2 regions of the Actinokineospora sp. NPDC004072 genome follow, and region 1 is predicted to be linked to the other one. Evidence: riboswitches for the same ligand, from Rfam matches in the RefSeq annotation. Region 1 holds a riboswitch; the other holds the start of a gene.
The links. Region 1 has a riboswitch for glycine ahead of gcvP (aminomethyl-transferring glycine dehydrogenase). Riboswitches for the same ligand answer to the same signal wherever they lie in the genome.
Positions count from the first base shown of each region.

Region 2: it holds a riboswitch for glycine, as region 1 does, so the genes downstream of both, gcvT (glycine cleavage system aminomethyltransferase GcvT) here and gcvP (aminomethyl-transferring glycine dehydrogenase) in region 1, are expected to answer to the same signal.

Region 1 is NZ_JBSGHB010000006.1:240,257-249,035, reverse strand. Features, by position in the region: gene ACWEPX_RS11910 (CDP-alcohol phosphatidyltransferase family protein) at 1-192, shown strand, start outside; gene garA (glycogen accumulation regulator GarA) at 296-742, shown strand; gene ftsR (transcriptional regulator FtsR) at 748-1,401, shown strand; gene ACWEPX_RS11895 (bifunctional nuclease family protein) at 1,526-2,002, shown strand; gene ACWEPX_RS11890 (MerR family transcriptional regulator) at 2,229-2,774, shown strand; glycine riboswitch at 3,312-3,416, shown strand; glycine riboswitch at 3,417-3,536, shown strand; gene gcvP (aminomethyl-transferring glycine dehydrogenase) at 3,596-6,463, shown strand; gene ACWEPX_RS11880 (hypothetical protein) at 6,593-8,272, shown strand; gene ACWEPX_RS11875 (hypothetical protein) at 8,274-8,669, shown strand; gene ACWEPX_RS11870 (tetratricopeptide repeat protein) at 8,715-8,779, opposite strand, start outside.
Region 2 is NZ_JBSGHB010000002.1:300,024-308,802, reverse strand. Features, by position in the region: gene ACWEPX_RS03815 (serine hydroxymethyltransferase) at 1-1,075, opposite strand, end outside; gene gcvH (glycine cleavage system protein GcvH) at 1,077-1,457, opposite strand; gene gcvT (glycine cleavage system aminomethyltransferase GcvT) at 1,479-2,555, opposite strand; glycine riboswitch at 2,816-2,908, opposite strand; gene ACWEPX_RS03800 (alcohol dehydrogenase catalytic domain-containing protein) at 2,942-4,051, opposite strand; gene ACWEPX_RS03795 (acyl-CoA dehydrogenase family protein) at 4,072-5,223, opposite strand; gene ACWEPX_RS03790 (acyl-CoA dehydrogenase family protein) at 5,231-6,382, opposite strand; gene ACWEPX_RS03785 (TetR/AcrR family transcriptional regulator) at 6,441-7,124, shown strand; gene ACWEPX_RS03780 (sigma-70 family RNA polymerase sigma factor) at 7,121-7,951, opposite strand; gene ACWEPX_RS03775 (GTP-binding protein) at 8,058-8,654, opposite strand; gene ACWEPX_RS03770 (DUF742 domain-containing protein) at 8,635-8,779, opposite strand, start outside.

The DNA.
Region 1 (8,779 bases):
ACCTACATCGGCAAGGCGGCCACGTTCAACCTGATGTACGCCTTCCCGCTGCTCCTGCTGGCCCAGGGCGGTTCGACGGCCGCCCAGATCGCCCGGCCGTTCGCCTACGCGCTGGCGATCTGGGGCGGGGTGCTGTTCATCTGGTCCGGTCTGCTCTACCTCGTGCAGACCCGCGCCGCGTTGCGATCTTGAGACGATCTCCCGCCGGACGGGGGAGCCACCCTCACCACTGCTGATCGCGCACGGTACGTTTGGCACTGTTCAACGGAGTCGACCCAGCAGGAGGAGAGCTCACGTGAGCACCAACGACGGGCCCGGAATCCCGCCGGAGCAGTCTCCCGAGCGGACCTCGGTCTTCCGGGCCGACTTCCTGAACGAGGGCGCCCCCACCCCGGCGCCGGAGCCCGCTGTCGCTGGTGTCGACGCCCTGCCGCACGGCTCGGCCCTGCTCGTGGTCAAGCGCGGCCCCAACGCGGGCTCGCGCTTCCTGCTGGACCGGGACACCACCAGCGCCGGGCGCCACCCCGACAGCGACATCTTCCTCGACGACGTGACCGTCTCCCGCCGCCACGCCGAGTTCCGCCGGGAGGGCGGGGAGTTCGTGGTCATCGACGTGGGCAGCCTCAACGGCACCTACGTCAACCGCGAGCCGGTCGACCAGGCCGTGCTGGCCGGTGGCGACGAGGTGCAGATCGGCAAGTTCCGGCTCGTCTTCCTGACCGGCCCGAGCGCGGGCGCGTAAGGCCGATGTCGGCGGTCGGGCGACCGACGCGGGACGGGGCGACCATCGGGGCGGTGCTGGCGCGGCTGCGCCCGGAGTTCCCCGACGTCACCATCTCCAAGATCCGCTTCTTGGAGGCCGAGGGCCTGGTCAGCCCGCAGCGCTCCGCGGCGGGCTACCGCCGGTTCTCCGACGCCGACGTCGCCCGCCTGCGGTTCGTGCTGGCCGCCCAGCGCGACCACTACCTGCCGCTGAAGGTCATCCGCGAGCGCTTGGACGCAGGCGCCGCCCTGCCCGCCGCGCCCAAGCCCGCCGCCGCCGACCGGCTCAGCCGCGAGGAGGTCATCGCGCACACCGGGGTGTCCCCGGCCCTGATGGCCGAGCTGGAGCAGTACGGCCTGGTCCGGCCCGACGACAACGGCCGCTACGACCCCGACGGCGTGCAGATCGTGCGGATCGCCGCCGCGCTGGGCGGCTACGGCCTCGAACCGCGGCACCTGCGCGCGTTCCGCGCCGCGGCGGACCGGGAGCTGGGCCTGCTGGAGCAGGTCGTCGTCCCGCTGTACCGCCAGCGCGACCAGCGCAAGGCCGCCGAGCAGGCCCGGGAATTGACCGGGCTGTCGGTGGGGTTGCATACGCTGTTGGTCAAGTCCGGTTTGCGGCGGGTGACCGGCCAGTGATCAAGCCCGTCGCCGGATTGTCCGGCATCGGCTGCCCTCGGCGGGTAGCGTCGATGCCAGGCGATAAGCGATGCTCGGTGATACGGGACGCCGGTGCCCCAGCGAGCGGAGGGAGGCGAGCCCGATGAGCAGCGAGATGCGCGTGGTGGGCGTGCGGGTGGAGCTGCCTGCCAACCAGCCGATCCTGTTGCTGCGCGAGACCGAGGGCGATCGGTACCTGCCGATCTGGATCGGGTCGGTCGAGGCGACCGCGATCGCGCTGGAGCAGCAGGGGGTGCGACCCGCCCGGCCGTTGACCCACGACCTCCTCAAGGACGTCATCGGCGCGCTCGGCCGGGAACTTGAGCAGGTGCGGATCACGGATCTGCGGGAGGGCACGTTCTACGCCGAGCTGGTCTTCGACGGCGACATCCGCGTCTCCGCCCGGCCCAGCGACTCGGTGGCCCTCGCGCTGCGGGTGGGCGTGCCCATCCACGCCGAGGACTCCGTCCTGCAGGAGGCCGGGCTCGTCATCCCCGACGAGCAGGAGGACGAGGTGGAGAAGTTCCGCGAGTTCCTCGACTCGGTCTCCCCGGAGGACTTCCGCGGGGCCGACACCTAGCCCCGCGGCCATCTCCGACCGTGCGGTTCGGCGCGCCTCCGCGCGTCGCGTTGACCCCCGGGCGGGGGCGTCTTACCGTCGGAGACGAGCCGATTCGCGCCGGTGTGCGAGCCCACCGGCGCGAGTGGCGCGGCCGAGGCGTTCCCACCGAGCGGAACGGGCGGTCTCGTTCGCCGGTCGCCAGACCGGACGAGGGGAGGCAGGCGTGTTGGAGCACGGTTCCGCAATGGGGGAGCACGCGGACGACGCCGAGCAGGGCGAGCTGTTCCCGGACTCATCGCTGCCCGACGAGCTGGTCGGCTACCGCGGCCCCGCGGCGTGCCAGATCGCGGGCATCACCTACCGCCAACTCGACTACTGGGCCCGCACCGACCTGGTGGTGCCCACCATCCGCAGCGCCCACGGCTCGGGGTCCCAACGGCTGTACTCGTTCAAGGACGTCCTGGTCCTGAAGGTGGTCAAGCGCCTGCTGGACACCGGCGTCTCCCTCCAGAACATCCGCGTGGCGGTAGACCACCTCCGCCGCAGAGGCGTCCGCGACCTGGCCAAGATCACCCTCTTCAGCGACGGCACCACCGTCTACGAGTGCACCTCCCCCGAAGAGGTCGTCGACCTCCTCCGCGGCGGCCAGGGCGTCTTCGGCATCGCCGTCAGCGGCGCCATCCGCGAAATCACCGGCACCATCCACGAATTCCCCGCCGAACGAGCCGACGGCGCCGTAATCACCGACGACGAACTGACCCAACGCCGAAAAGCCAGGTCAGCAGGCTAACCCGAACCAGGGAAGCAAGCCACCGGCGCGGAAGCCGGACGACACGGCAGCCGGAAACCCGGAAAGCCGGACGACATGGCACCCGGATAGCCGGACGGCACGGAATCCAGGAAGCCGAGACGCCGGATAGCAGCGCAACCACCCACCCAACAGGAACGCGCCCCCGCCCAAGTGTCCGATGGGGTGGACTCGCATTCGCGGGGAGCGAAACGCCGCTAAACTTGCGGGGGCGTGAACGGGCTTCGCCCGCATCGCCGCTCTTCACGCCCAAGCGGCGTTTCGCTTAGGGGTCCCCGCGAATGCGAGTTCACCCCATCGGACCCACCACCCAAGCCGCGCAACCCGCCCACCAAACCGCGCGACCCACCCACCAAACCGCGGGACGACCCACCGACCCGCCACCCCGCGCAACCACGCCACGCAGGGCAGCAACGCCGCCCAAGCCCCATCAGGCGGCCAGCACCGGACTGTGACGCCCGCCACCAAGCCCGCCCAACCGGCCCACCCCCACCTTCCAGCTACACTCACCCACGTCGCAGATCCCGCGCGGGAGAGTCCGGCGGGCCCCACCAGGCCCAACCCGGCGCCGAAGGAGCAAATCCTCCCCGGAACCTCTCAGGCACCCAGGACCGCACGGGGTAGACACCTCTGGAAAGCGGGCTGGCCGGGTACCCCCGGCACGGCCCCGCCGAAGGTGCAAGTCCGCCGCGGCGGACGAAGCTCTCAGGCGCCCTCAACTCGGGCACGGACAGAGGGGGAGGGCTGGCGGAACACCCGTACCGTCGGCCCGACCCGGTACTGCCCGTCTGAGGAGCCCGCCGATGAGCGACCGCATCCCCCTCGCCGCGCTGGAGCACGGCACCCCCTTCGCCGACCGGCACATCGGCCCGCGGCCCGCCGAGCTGGACCGGATCCTGGGCACCGTCGGCGTCGGGTCGCTGGACGAGCTGGCCGAGCAGGCCGTGCCCGCCGCCATCCGGGAGGACGGGCTGCGGCTGGACCTGCCCGCCCCGGCGACGGAGGCCGAGGCGCTGGCCGAGCTGCGCGCGCTGGCCGAGAGCAACCGCACGCTGCACCCGATGATCGGCCTGGGGTACTACGGCACGGTCACCCCGCCCGTCATCCGCCGCAACGTGCTGGAGAGCCCGGCCTGGTACACCGCGTACACCCCTTACCAGCCGGAGATCAGCCAGGGCAGGCTCGAAGCGCTGCTCAACTTCCAGACGATGGTCGCCGAGCTGGTCGGCCTGCCCACGGCGAACGCCTCCATGCTGGACGAGGCGACCGCGGCGGCCGAGGCGATGACGCTGCTGCGCCGGGCCGGGCGGGCCAAGTCGAACCGGTTCGTGGTCGACGCCGACACCTTCCCGCAGACGATCGCCGTGGTCGAGACCCGCGCCGAGCCGCTGGGCATCGAGGTCGTCGTCGCCGACCTGGCCGGGGGCCTGCCCGAGGGCGACTTCTTCGGCGTCCTGCTGGCCTACCCGGGCGCCTCCGGCGCGGTGGTCGACCACGCCGCGCTCATCGCCGCGGCGCACGAGCGCGGGGCGAAGGTGGCCGTGGCCGCCGACCTGCTGGCCCTGACCGTGCTGCGCGCCCCGGGCGAGATTGGCGCGGACGTCGTCGTCGGCACCACCCAGCGCTTCGGCGTGCCGATGGGCTTCGGCGGCCCGCACGCCGGGTACATGGCCGTCACCGCCGGTCTGGAGCGCCAGCTCCCCGGCCGCCTCGTGGGCGTGTCGACCGACGCCGACGGCAACCTGGCCTACCGCCTGGCCCTCCAGACGCGCGAGCAGCACATCCGCCGCGAGAAGGCCACCTCCAACATCTGCACCGCGCAGGTCCTGCTGGCCGTCGTCGCGTCGATGTACGCCGTCTACCACGGGCCGGAGGGCTTGAAGGCCATCGCCACCCGCGTGCACCGCATGGCCGCCGTGCTGGCGGCCGGGCTGCGCGCGGGCGGGGTCGAGGTCGTCCACGACGGCTTCTTCGACACCGTGGTCGCCCGGGTCCCCGGCAAGGCGGCCGAGGTCGTCGCCCGCGCCCGCGAGCTGGCGGTCAACCTGCGCCTGGTCGACGCCGACCACGTGGGCATCTCCACCGGCGAGACCACCACGCGCGCCCACCTGGCCGCCGTGTGGTCGGCCTTCGGCGTGACCGCCGACGCCGACGCCCTCGACGCCGGCACCGACGACGCCCTCCCGCAGGGCCTGCTGCGCACCAGCGACTACCTGACCCACCCGGTCTTCTCCACCCACCACTCCGAGACCGCGCTGCTGCGCTACCTGCGCATGCTCTCGGACAAGGACGTCGCGCTCGACCGCAGCATGATCCCGCTGGGCTCCTGCACGATGAAGCTCAACGCGACCGCCGAGATGGAGCCCATCACCTGGCCGGGCTTCGCCGAGCTGCACCCGTTCGCGCCGGTCGAGGACGCCCAGGGCATCCTCAAGGTGATCGCCGACCTGGAGGGCTGGCTGGCCGCGGTCACCGGCTACGACGCGGTCAGCATCCAGCCGAACGCGGGCAGCCAGGGCGAGTTCGCCGGGCTGCTGGCCATCCGCGCCTACCACCGCTCGCAGGGCCACGGCGAGCGCGACGTCTGCCTGATCCCCTCCAGCGCGCACGGCACCAACGCCGCCAGCGCGGTCATGGCCGGCATGCGCGTCGTGGTCGTCAAGTGCGACGACGCGGGCAACATCGACATGGACCACCTGCGGTCCACCATCGACGCCCACCGCGACGACCTCGCCGCCATCATGATCACCTACCCGTCGACGCACGGGGTGTACGAGGACACCGTGCGCGAGGTGTGCGGGCTGGTGCACGACGCGGGCGGGCAGGTCTACGTCGACGGCGCGAACCTCAACGCGCTCATCGGCCTGGCCCGTTACGGCAAGTTCGGCTCCGACGTCTCGCACCTGAACCTGCACAAGACCTTCTGCATCCCGCACGGCGGCGGCGGCCCGGGCGTCGGCCCGATCGGCGTGCGCGCGCACCTGGCGCCGTTCCTGCCCAACCACCCGCTCCAGCCGACCGCGGGCCCGGCGACCGGCGTCGGCCCGATCAGCGCGGCGCCGTGGGGCAGCGCGTCGATCCTGCCGATCTCGTGGGCCTACGTGCGGATGATGGGCGCCGACGGGCTCAAGCGGGCCACGCTGACCGCGGTCGCGGCGGCCAACTACGTCGCCCGCAGGCTCGGCGAGCACTACCCGGTGCTCTACACCGGAAAGGGCGGTTTCGTCGCCCACGAGTGCATCCTCGACCTGCGCCCGCTCACCAAGTCCTCCGGCATCACCGTCGACGACGTGGCCAAGCGGCTGGCCGACTACGGCATCCACGCCCCGACGATGAGCTTCCCGGTCGCGGGCACGCTGATGGTCGAGCCGACCGAGAGCGAGGACCTGGCCGAGCTGGACCGCTTCTGCGCGGCCATGATCGCCATCCGGTCCGAGGTGGACAAGGTGGCCGCCGGGGTCTGGCCCGCCGACGACAACCCGCTGGTGAACGCCCCGCACACGGCGGCGAGCATCGCGGCCAAGTGGGACCACCCCTACAGCCGCGAGGAGGCCGCCTTCCCGACCGGCTCGACCGCGGCGAAGGTGTGGCCGCCGGTGCGGCGCATCGACGGGGCCAAGGGCGACCGCAACCTCGTCTGCTCCTGCCCGCCGCTGGACGCCTACGCCTGAGCGCCGCGGGGCAGCGCCCGCTTAGGACAATGAGGTGACAAAACCACGTCGTGGGCGATCATCGGCGCGCTGACGCGCTAGGTTGCGGTCCGTACCCACAGTGCTCCACTGTGTGAAAGGACCGCGTCGATGGTCGCCCACGACGAGCGCACGGACACCTTCCCCCGGGTCGCGGCCGCGGTGCCCGACCGCGACGACAGCACCCGCTACCTGTGCGCAGCGGCCCACCTGAGCCCCGACTACGCCGACCGCGCCGTCGCCGAGATGCTGGTCGAGCCGACCAGGGCCACCGCCCCGTCGCCGGGCATCGATGCGGGCGCGGTGCTGGCCGAGGCGGTCCAGGCGCGGGTGCGGGTGCGGCTGGTGGCGGCCGTGGCGCTGGTCTTCGCCGTGCTGCTGGCGGTGCTGTGGCCGGTCTGGCTGCTGGTGTGGCTGCTGTTCGCCGTCCCGGTGGTGCTGGTGCGCGGGGGCAGGCTCGCGCGGATGGCACGCGGCTCGTTCCGCTTCCAGGTCGGCGGGTACAGCCCGCGCGGCCGGGTGGGCGGTGCGGTCGCGGTGCTGGTGCTGCTCGCCCTGCTGTTCACGACGATGTACGGCGTCACCGAGGAGCAGTGGGAGCTGGACCCGCTGGCGCTGGTGGTGATCGTCCCCCTCTTCGCCGTGCTGGCCGCGAACCGCATCGTCGTCAACCGGCTGATCACCCAGCGGTTCCAGCGCCGCATCGGCCACCAGCCGTCGCCGTCGGCGCGGCTGGACACCCAGCTGATGGCGTTCAGTCCGGCGCTGACCGAGATGGTCCGCCAGCGCTACCTGCCCGCGGTCGAGTCGCTGGCCGACTCGGAGCGGGGCGCGGTCGAGAAGGTGCCGCTGGTGGTGCACCGCGGCTACGACCCGTTCGTCGGCGCGGGGGCCGCGCACCGGCCGTGGTCGATGGCGATCCCGCTGGAGCGCAACCCGCACGCCGCCGAGCACCAGCCGCTGTCGACCGCCCGGCTGCTCGACGCCATCAGCGGCGAGATCGAGGCGCTGCGCGACTCCGGCCCGCTCTCCCCGAGCGGCCGCTTCGCCCGGCTCATCACCGAGGACATGGTGGCGATCAGCTCCGACGAGCTGGTCGAGCACCTGGGCGCGGTGGAGGGCAGGCCGTTCATCCGCGACGAGACCAGCCGCCCGCACACCCACATCTCCCGCGGGCGGGCCCTGGCCCTGCGCGACCAGCCGGTCGAGTGGGCCCGCCACTACCGCCGGTTCACCGTGCTGACCTGGGACCACGACCTGATCCTGTCGGTGTACCTGCACGTGGCGATGAACGAGACGACCCTCTACATCGAGTGGACGCCGTGCGTGCTGCGGCCCATCAAGGCCGAGTACCGCGAGATCGACACCCGCAGGCACGACACCGGCCGCGCGCTGCGGCAGGCGCTGGTGGACCTGGTGGCCTTCCCCGCCGAGCTGCCCGCGAACACGACCCGGCTGTTCACCGTGCTGCGGCCGCTCAAGGTCGAGCGCGGCATGGTGAACCCCGACAAGTACGGCGCGCTGAGCAGCCTGCGCGAGTTCGCCGCCGACAACGACGTCCGCAACTACTTCCAGCGCCTCGACGTCGACCGCTACCTCAAGATCATGCACACCCGGGCCATCCGCGCGGTCAGCGCGCTGCTGGCCGAGGCGGGCTACCTGCGGGCCTCGCTGGAGCAGCAGGCCCAGGCGATCGTCCAGAACAGCGTCCACATCGGAGGGTCGATGACCGGCCCGATCACCATGGGCCTGAACAACACCATCCGCGACATCGACGTGAAGGGCGGCTGACGTGGAGAACCACCCCCGGTCCGTGCACAACCAGATGACGGTGGGCGGGTCGATGACCGGCCCGGTCATCCAGAGCGGCGGCTCGGTCAACGTCACCGGCGGCATCCGCGTCCGCGCCGCCGCCGACCCGCTGGCCACCCTCGCCGACCGCGTCGACCAGGTCCGCGACGTGCTGCGCGCCCACGCCGACCAGGTCCCGCGGCGGGCGATGACCGACCTCGGCCTGAGCCAGATCGCCACCCAGGCCCGCAACCCCAGCCCCGACACCCCCGGCATCGTCGGCGAGCTGTGGCGCGACCTCCTCCCCGGCCTGACCGAGCTGTCCGACACCATCGGCGGCCTGTCGGCGCTCAAGCCCCAGCTGACCGCCATCACCAAGGACATCGACGCGCTGTAGCGCGGCAACCGGCCCGACCCGGCGGGATCCAGCACCGTTGGTGCGCTACCGGCGTGGGGCGTCGGCCGGGTGGGGAGTGGTGGGCAGGCGGGTGAGGGCCTGTTCGGCGA
Region 2 (8,779 bases), on a different contig from region 1:
GGGGGCGCGGGTCGAACGGGACGGCGTTGCGGTTGACGGTGATGCCGACCGAGTGCAGCCGGTCCTCGGCCTGCTGGCCGTCCAGCGTCGACTCCACCAGGTCCACCAGCACCAGGTGCACGTCGGTGCCGCCGGAGGACACCTTGACGCCGACCTCGCGGCAGTCCGGCCGGGACAGCCGCTCGGCCAGGATCTTGGCGCCCTCCAGCACGCGGCGCTGGCGCTCGGCGAACTCCTCCGACGCCGCGATCTTGAACGAGACCGCCTTGGCCGCGATCACGTGCTCCAGCGGGCCGCCCTGCTGGCCGGGGAAGACCGCCGAGTTGACCTTCTTGGCCAGGTCCTTGGTGCACAGGACCACGCCGCCGCGGGGGCCGCCGAGGGTCTTGTGGGTGGTGGTGGTCACCAGCTGGGCGTGCGGGACCGGGTTGGGGTGCAGCCCGGCGGCCACGAGCCCGGCGAAGTGCGCCATGTCGACCATGAGCAGCGCGCCCACCGAGTCGGCGATCTCGCGGAACTTGGCGAAGTCGAGCTGGCGGGGGTAGGCCGACCAGCCCGCGATGACCAGCTTCGGCTTGTGCTCGGCGGCCAGCGCGGCGACCTCGTCCATGTCGACCAGGCCGGTGTCCTTGTCGACGTGGTAGGCCACGACGTTGTAGAGCTTGCCCGAGAAGTTGATCTTCATCCCGTGCGTCAGGTGGCCGCCGTGGGCCAGGTCCAGGCCCAGGATCGTGTCGCCGGGCTTGAGCACGGCCATCATCGCCGCGGCGTTGGCCTGCGCGCCGGAGTGCGGCTGGACGTTGGCGTGCTCGGCGCCGAAGAGGGCCTTGACCCGCTCGATGGCCAGCGTCTCCACCACGTCGACGTGCTCGCAGCCGCCGTAGTAGCGGCGGCCGGGGTAGCCCTCGGCGTACTTGTTGGTCAGCACCGAGCCCTGGGCCTGGAGCACGCCCAGCGGGGCGAAGTTCTCCGAGGCGATCATCTCCAGGGTGCCCTGCTGGCGGCGCAGCTCGGCGTCGACCGCGGCGGCGACCTCGGGGTCGACCGCGGCGAGGTCGGCGGAGAAGGAGGTCATCTCAGCCCTCTTCCTTGGTCAGCTCGGCGTAGGCGTCGGCGTCGAGCAGCTCCAGGGCGCCGGTGACCCGGAAGCGGAACAGCCAGCCGTCGCCGAACGGGTCGGTGTTGACCAGCTCGGGGGTGTCGACCACCGCCTCGTTGATCTCGACGACCTCGCCGTCGGCGGGGGCGTACAGCTCGCTGACCGACTTGGTGGACTCGATCTCGCCGCACGGCTCGCCCGCGACGAGGGTGTCGCCGACCGCGGGCAGCTGCACGTACACCACGTCACCGAGCGCGCCTGCGGCGTAGGCGGTGATCCCCACGGTGGCGGCGGCCGGATCGGCCGCGTCGACCCACTCGTGCTCCTCCGTGTAGGACAGGTTCTGCGGGTTGCTCATGTCGGTGTCGACTCTCCTGGCTCAGGCGGGACGCTGGTAGAAGGGCAGGGCCACGACCTCGACGGGGGCCTTCGCGCCCCGGATGTCGACGGTCAACGCCGTTCCCGGCACGCTGAGGGCGGCGGGGACGTAGGCCATCGCGATCGGGTGCCCGAGGGTCGGCGAGAGCGCGCCGCTGGTGACAGTACCGACCGGGGTGGACTCGCCGTCGAGCACGGAGTACCCGTGGCGCGGCGCGCGGCGGCCCTCCCCGCGCAGCCCGACGAGCGCGCGGTCGGCCCCCTGGCGGCGCTCCAGGGCGGCCCGGCCGACGAACTCGGGCTTCTCGAACTTCACGACCCGGCCGAGACCGGCGTCGAAGGGGGTCAGCTCGGCGGTCAGCTCGTTGCCGTAGAGCGGCATCCCGGCCTCCAGGCGCAGGGTGTCGCGGCAGGCCAGCCCGGCGGGGGTGGCGCCCTGCTCGGCGCAGGCTGCCCAGATCGAGGGGGCCTGGTCGGGGGTGGCGTAGATCTCGAAGCCGTCCTCGCCGGTGTAGCCGGTGCGGGCGAGCAGCACGTCGTGGCCCGCGGCGGTGGCGGGCATGCTGGCGTAGTACTTGAGGCCGTCGAGGGCGGCACCGGTCACCGCGCCGACGATGGCCGCCGAGGTCGGGCCCTGCACGGCGATGAGGGCGTACTCGGCGGAGCGGTCGGTGACGGTGGCGTCGAAGCCCGCGGCCCGCTCGACCAGCGCGGCGGCCACCGTGCCGACGTTGGAGGCGTTGGCCACGACCAGGTACTCCTCGTCGGCCAGCCGGTAGACGACCAGGTCGTCGAGGATGCCGCCGTCCTCCGCGCAGAGCATGGTGTAGCGGGCGCGGCCGGGCTTGACCTTGGACAGGGTGCCGACCAGCGCGTGGTCCAGCGCCTGGGCGGCCTGCGGCCCGGTCACCGCGATCTCACCCATGTGGCTGAGGTCGAAGAGCCCGGACGCGGTGCGCACCGCCTTGTGCTCGGCCAGCTCGCTGCCGTAGCGCAGGGGCATGGACCAGCCCGCGAAGTCGGTGAACGACGCGCCGAGGGACTGGTGGACCTCGTGCAGCGGGGACGGTGTGCTCATGGCGTGGGCAGCTCCTTCGACGCGCGGGAATCGAGACGGCAGCGTGCCACGGCGGGCGACGCGCCGCTGACCGGTGGGTGGCGCGGCGAAGGCGGGCGGACGTCGGGCATGGGAGCTCCTGCGGTGGGCGCGGGTCGGCAAGCCGACCCGCTGCGGTGGCGGAACTCCCCCTCTGTCATCGGCACCTGAGAGCTTCGCCGCTCAAGACGGCTTGCACCGTGGGTGAGGCGCTGACCGCGCGCCTGCTTTCCAGAGTGGCCTGGCCTGGGACGGTAGCTTTACCTGAGAGTTTCCGGGGAGTTTGCTCCTTCGGTGCCCCGCGTCGCTTGCGGGGGCTCTCCCGTCCTGGCTCGTACGGCCCGATATGCGGTTGTGCAGGCCAGACACTAGTCCAGCGCGATCCCGAACGGAAGTTCCGACCGCTGCGGGATGACGAGGGTGCGCCCGCCGCGGCCGGATTTCATTTCGGCGAATGCGTCCTCGATGCCCGAAAGGTCCGTGCGCGCGGTGATGAGGGTGGACACGTCCAACTGGCCGCTGCGCACCCAGTCGAGCAGGCGGGGGACGTCCACGGCGGGGTCGATCTCGCCGTAGACGCAGCCGCTGAGGGTGCGGCCGAACCAGTACAGCTCCAGGGCGTTGAACTCGACCTTGGCCTTGGCCGAGCCGACCCCGACCACGACGACGTGGCCGCCGCGCCTGCTGGCCGACCAGGCCGTGCGGATCGCCGCGGGGTGGCCGACGCACTCGATGGCCACGTCGGCGCCGCGGCCGCCGGTCAGGGCGCGGACGGCCTTGCCCGCCTTCTCGTCGGAGCGGATGAAGTGGGTGGCGCCGTGGGCCGCGGCCAGATCGGCCTTGTCCTGCACGTCGAGGGCGATGATCGGGTCGGCGCCTGCGATCCTGGCGGCTTGCAGGACCGACAGGCCCACGCCGCCGAGGCCGACCACGGCGACGGACTGGCCCGGCCGCACCGCGGCGGTGTTGAACACCGCGCCCGCGCCGGTCAGCACCGCGCAGCCGAGCACGGCGGCCTCGGCCAGCGGGATGTCCGCGGGGATCTGGACCGCGCCGCCCTCGGGCACGATCGTCTCCTCGGCGAACGCGCCCGCGCCCAGGCCCGGGTGGAGCGGGGTGCCGTCGGCGAGGGTGGCGTGCGGGGTGCCCGACCAGTCGGCCCGCTCGCACAGGTGCGGCTCGCCCGCCTCGCAGAACCAGCACCCCCGGCACGGCGGGGACCAGTTCAGCAGGACGTGGTCGCCGGGGGCGACGCTGCTCACGCCCTCCCCCACGGCCACGACCACGCCCGCGCCCTCGTGGCCGAGCACGGCCGGGACGGGCTGGCGCAGGGTGCCGTCGGCCAGCGACAGGTCCGAGTGGCACACCCCCGCGGCGGCGATGCGCACCTTCACCCGGCCGGGGCCGGGCTCGCCCAGGGCGATCTCGGTGACCTCCAGCTGCTTGCCCTGCTCAGCCAGCACCGCGGCCCTGACCATGTGCGCTCCTCCCGTCGTGGTCACCCGAGTGTTCCCGACACCCGCGCGTGGCCCTTCAGCAGGTTGCGGGCGATGGTGCGGCGCTGGATCTCGTCGGTGCCCTCGTAGATGCGCAGCAGCCGCAGCTCGCGGTACCAGCGCTCGACGGGCAGCTCGCGGGTGTAGCCCATGCCGCCGTGGATCTGCAGGACGCGGTCGACGATCTCGTTGGCCTTGACCCCGCCGTAGAGCTTGGCGATCGACTGGGCGTGCCGGGAGTCCGCGCCGCGGTCGACCAGCCAGGCCGCGTGCAGCACCAGCCAGCGCAGCGCCTCGATCTCCACCGCGGAGTCGGCGATCATCCACTGGATGGCCTGCCGGTCGGCGATGGGCGCGCCGAAGGTGACGCGGGTGCTGGCGTGCGCCATGGCCATCTCGACCAGCCGCTCGCAGGCGCCCAGCGCGCGGGCGGGCAGCAGGTAGCGGCCCCGGCCGATCCACGCCATCGCCAGCTCGAAGCCCCGGCCGACCTCGCCGAGCACGTTCGCCGCAGGCACGCGCACGTCCTCGAAGACCAGCGCGGCAGGCCCCCACTGGCCCATCGTGTCGATCGGCTCGGAGCGCCAGCCGTCGGCGCGGTCGGCCAGGAAGCAGGTGACGCCCTCCTCGGTGCGGGCGAAGACCATGGCGAAGTCGGCCTCGTGCCCGCCGGTGATGAACGTCTTCTCGCCGTTGATCACCCAGTCGCCGCCGTCGCGGCGGGCGGTGGTGCGGATCGCCCTGGCGTCCGAGCCCGCGCCCGGCTCGCTGATGGCGAAGCACGACCGGCGCTCCCCGGCGATCGTCGGCAGCAGGTAGCGGCGCTTCTGCTCGTCGTCGCCGCGGTAGAGGATGTTGTCGGCGTGCCCGCCGAAGCGGAACGGGACGAACGAGCGGCCCAGCTCGACCTCGACGAGCGCGGTGAGCACCGCGCCCAGGCCCATGCCGCCGTACTCCTCGGGCGTCTGCACGCCCCAGAAGCCGGATTCCCTGGCCTTGAGCTGCAACGCGCGCAACTCGTCGGCGGGCAGGCCGGGCTGGTGGGCGCGCTCGCGCCGCAGCACCTCCGCCTCCAGCGGCATGACTTCCTTGCGGACGAACGTGCGGACCCAGTCGCGGATCTGGGTCTCCTCTTCGGACAGGGCGAAGTCCACGGCCGGCCTAGGCGAACGCGCTGATGCCGGTCAGCGCCCGGCCGATCAGCAGCTTCTGGATCTGGCTGGTGCCCTCGTAGAGGGTCATCACCCGGGCGTCGCGCAGGTACTTGGCGACCGGGTACTCGTCGAGGTAGCCGTAGCCGCCGAAGACCTGGATGGCCAGGTTCGCCGCGCTGACGGCGTTCTCGCTGGCGAAGAGCTTGGCCATCGACGCGACCGTGCCGAAGGGCAGCCCGCGCTCGACCAGGTCGGCGACCCGCCAGACCAGCAGGCGCGCGGCCTCGGTGTTGACGGCCATGTCGGCCAGCATCTGCTGCACGAGCTGGTAGGCGGCGATGGGCTTGCCGAACTGCTCGCGCTCCTTGGCGTACTGCACGCTGGCCTCCAGCGCCCCCCGGGCCAGGCCGACGCAGCCCGCGGCCACCGACATCCGGCCCTTGTCCAAGGCGGACATGGCGATCTTGAAGCCGACGCCCTCGGCGCCCAGCCGGTGCTCGGCGGGCACCCGCACGCCGTCGAGGACGAGTTCGCCGGTGGACTGCCCGCGCAGGCCGAGCTTGCCCTTGATCTCGGTGTGGGTGAAGCCCTCGGCCGCGGTGGGGACGAGGAACGCGCTGATCCCCTTCGGACCGGGGCCGCCCGTGCGGGCGAAGATCAGGGCGACGTCGGCCCAGGTGCCGTTGGTGATGAACATCTTCGAGCCGGTGATGACGTAGTCGTCGCCGTCGCGGACCGCGCGGGTGGCGAGGTTGGCGGCGTCGGAGCCGGTGTCGGGCTCGGTGAGGCCGAAGCAGGCCAGCGACTCCCCCGCGCACAGCCGCGGCAGCCACCGCAGCTTCTGCTCGTGGGTGCCCCAGGCGGCGATGGACTTGCCGACCAGGCCCAGGGACACGCTGACGATCCCGCGGATGGCTGAGTCGCCGCGGCCCAACTCCTCCATCATCAGGCAGTAGGACAGCGCGTCGCCGCCGGAGCCGCCGTACTCCTCGGGGATGGTCATGCCCAGGAACCCGACCGCGCCCAGCTTGCCGACGATGGCGCGGTCCACCTGCTCGCGGCGGTCCCACTCCCGGGTGTTGGGCACGACCTCGCGGTCGATGAAGTCGCGCGCCAGGTCCCACAGCGCCTGCTGCTCGTCGGTGAGCGAGAGGTCCATGCGTGCCGCCCCATCAAACCGTACGGTGTTAGGTAAAGCCAGGATAGGATCGGCCCCGATGCCCGGGCAACCACGGCCGGGCGTGACCTGGGAGACATCAAGCGTGCCCCGCCCGAGCACCCCGCTGCTGAGCCGCGAGCGCATCCGCGCCCGCGCGCTGGCGATGGTGGACGCCGACGGCCTGCCCGCCCTGTCGATGCGCAGGCTGGCCGCCGAGCTGGGCGTGCAGGCCCCGTCGCTGTACTCGCACTACAAGACCAAGGACGAACTGCTCCAGGACATCGCCGACGGGATCATGGAGGCGGTGGACACCAGCGCCTTCGCCGCCGACTGGCGCGAGGGCCTGCGCACCTGGGCCCGCTCCTACCGCGCCGCCCTGGCCGCCCACCCCAACCTGGTGCCGGTCCTGGCCACCGGCCCGGCGCGGCGGGCGGTCTCGCTGGCCCGCGCCGACGCCGTGCACGGCGGCCTGGTCGCCGCGGGCTGGCCGCCGCGCTACGCGACCATGATCGGCGCGTCGACCAAGTACCTGGTCCTGGGCGCGGCGATGAGCTCGTTCTCCCGCGGGTTCGAGGACGACGTGCAGGTCTACGTCGACCGCTACCCGCACCTGACCCAGGCCCACCGGCTGCGCGAGCACGCCGACGAGATCGACGCCGACTCCTTCGAGCTGGCGCTGGCGGCCTTCATCACCGGGCTGGAGGCGGTGAAGGCCGCCGTCGCGGCCGAGAAGCCGTCCTAGAAGTCCAGGTCGAGCAGGGCCAGGCGGACGGGGTCGGCGAGGATGTCCATCGCGGTGACCTTGCCGCCCGCGACGGTGAACTGGGCCACCGAGATGACCTTGCCGTCGTCGACCGCGACCGCCCCCGGCGCGCCGTTGACCAGCGCGGGCGTGGTGTGCAGGGCCAGCCGGGCGAAGGCGATCGCACCGTGGGCGACCGCCTCGACCCCGCGCAGGACGGTGGTCGGGCCGTGCTCGCCGCCGTCGGCGCGCAGCACCACCTCCGGGTCCAGCAGGGCGACCAGCGCGCCGAAGTCGCCGCCGCGGGTGGCGGCGAAGAAGGCGTCGACCACCGCGCGCTGCTCGGCCAGCGGGGCCGCCGGGCGCGGCGCGCCCTGCACCCGCCTGCGGGCGCGGCTGGCCAGCTGGCGGGTCGCCGCAGGCGTCTTGCCCACGATGGGCGCGATCTCCTCGAACGGGACCGCGAACAGGTCGTGCAGCACGAAGGCCAGCCGCTCGGCCGGGCTCAGCGCCTCCAGCACGACCAGCAGGGCCAGGCTGACCGAGTCGGCGAGCACCGCCGACTCCTCCGGCTCGGGCGCGTCGTCGCGGACCACGACCGGGTCGGGCACGTACACCTCGCGCTTGCGCGAGCGCAGCATGTTGAGCGCGACCCGGGAGACCACCGTGGTCAGCCAGCCGCCGACGTTGCACACCTCGGTGTCGGAGGCGCTGACCCGCAGCCAGGTCTCCTGCACGGCGTCGTCGGCCTCGGCCAGCGAGCCGAGCATCCGGTGGGCCACCGCCCGCAGGTGCGGCCGGTGCTGCTCGAACTGCGTCGCGTCCATCCACTCTCCTCCGTCGCGTGCGTGCATAGCACTGACACGCGGGCGGACGCGAATGTGACAGGGGCGGAGCCGGGGTCGACCGCGGGGGTGACCGAACCGCCGGGAGTCAGCCGACCCCGGCTCCGTGCAGTGCCACCCACCGGCGCATCGAGTACTCCACCATCATGATGAGGGTGTTCTTCACCGATTCGCGCTCGCGGGCGTCGCAGGGGACGATCGGCACCTCGTGCGGGATGGCCAGGGCGTCCCTGACCTCCTCGACGTCGTGGTTGAGGCGGCCGTCGAAGCAGTTCAGGCCGATGATGTAGGGCAGGTTCCGCTCCTCGAAGAAGTCGATCGGCGAGAACGAGTCGGCGAGGCGGCGGGTGTCGGCCAGCACGACCGCGCCGATGGCGCCGCGGACGAGGTCGTCCCACATGAACCAGAAGCGCTGCTGGCCCGGCGTGCCGAACAGGTAGAGCACCAGGTCGGAGTCCAGCGAGACCCGGCCGAAGTCCATCGCCACCGTGGTCGTGGCCTTGTTGGGCGTGGCGGCGATGTCGTCGATGCCCGCGCTGGCGCTGGTCATGACCGCCTCGGTGGTCAGCGGCATGATCTCCGACACGGACCCGACGAAGGTGGTCTTGCCCGCGCCGAAGCCGCCTGCGACGACGATCTTCACCGAGGTCAGGGTCGGCGCGGGGTCAAAGTCGACGGAGTCCACTCAGTACCCTTTCCATCAACACCAGGTGCGCCCGGTTGGCGCCGCCGGTTGCGGTCTTGTGCACGGTGACCAGGCCGAGCTGGGCCATGTCGCCCAGCAGCACCTTGGCGACCCCCAGCGGCGCC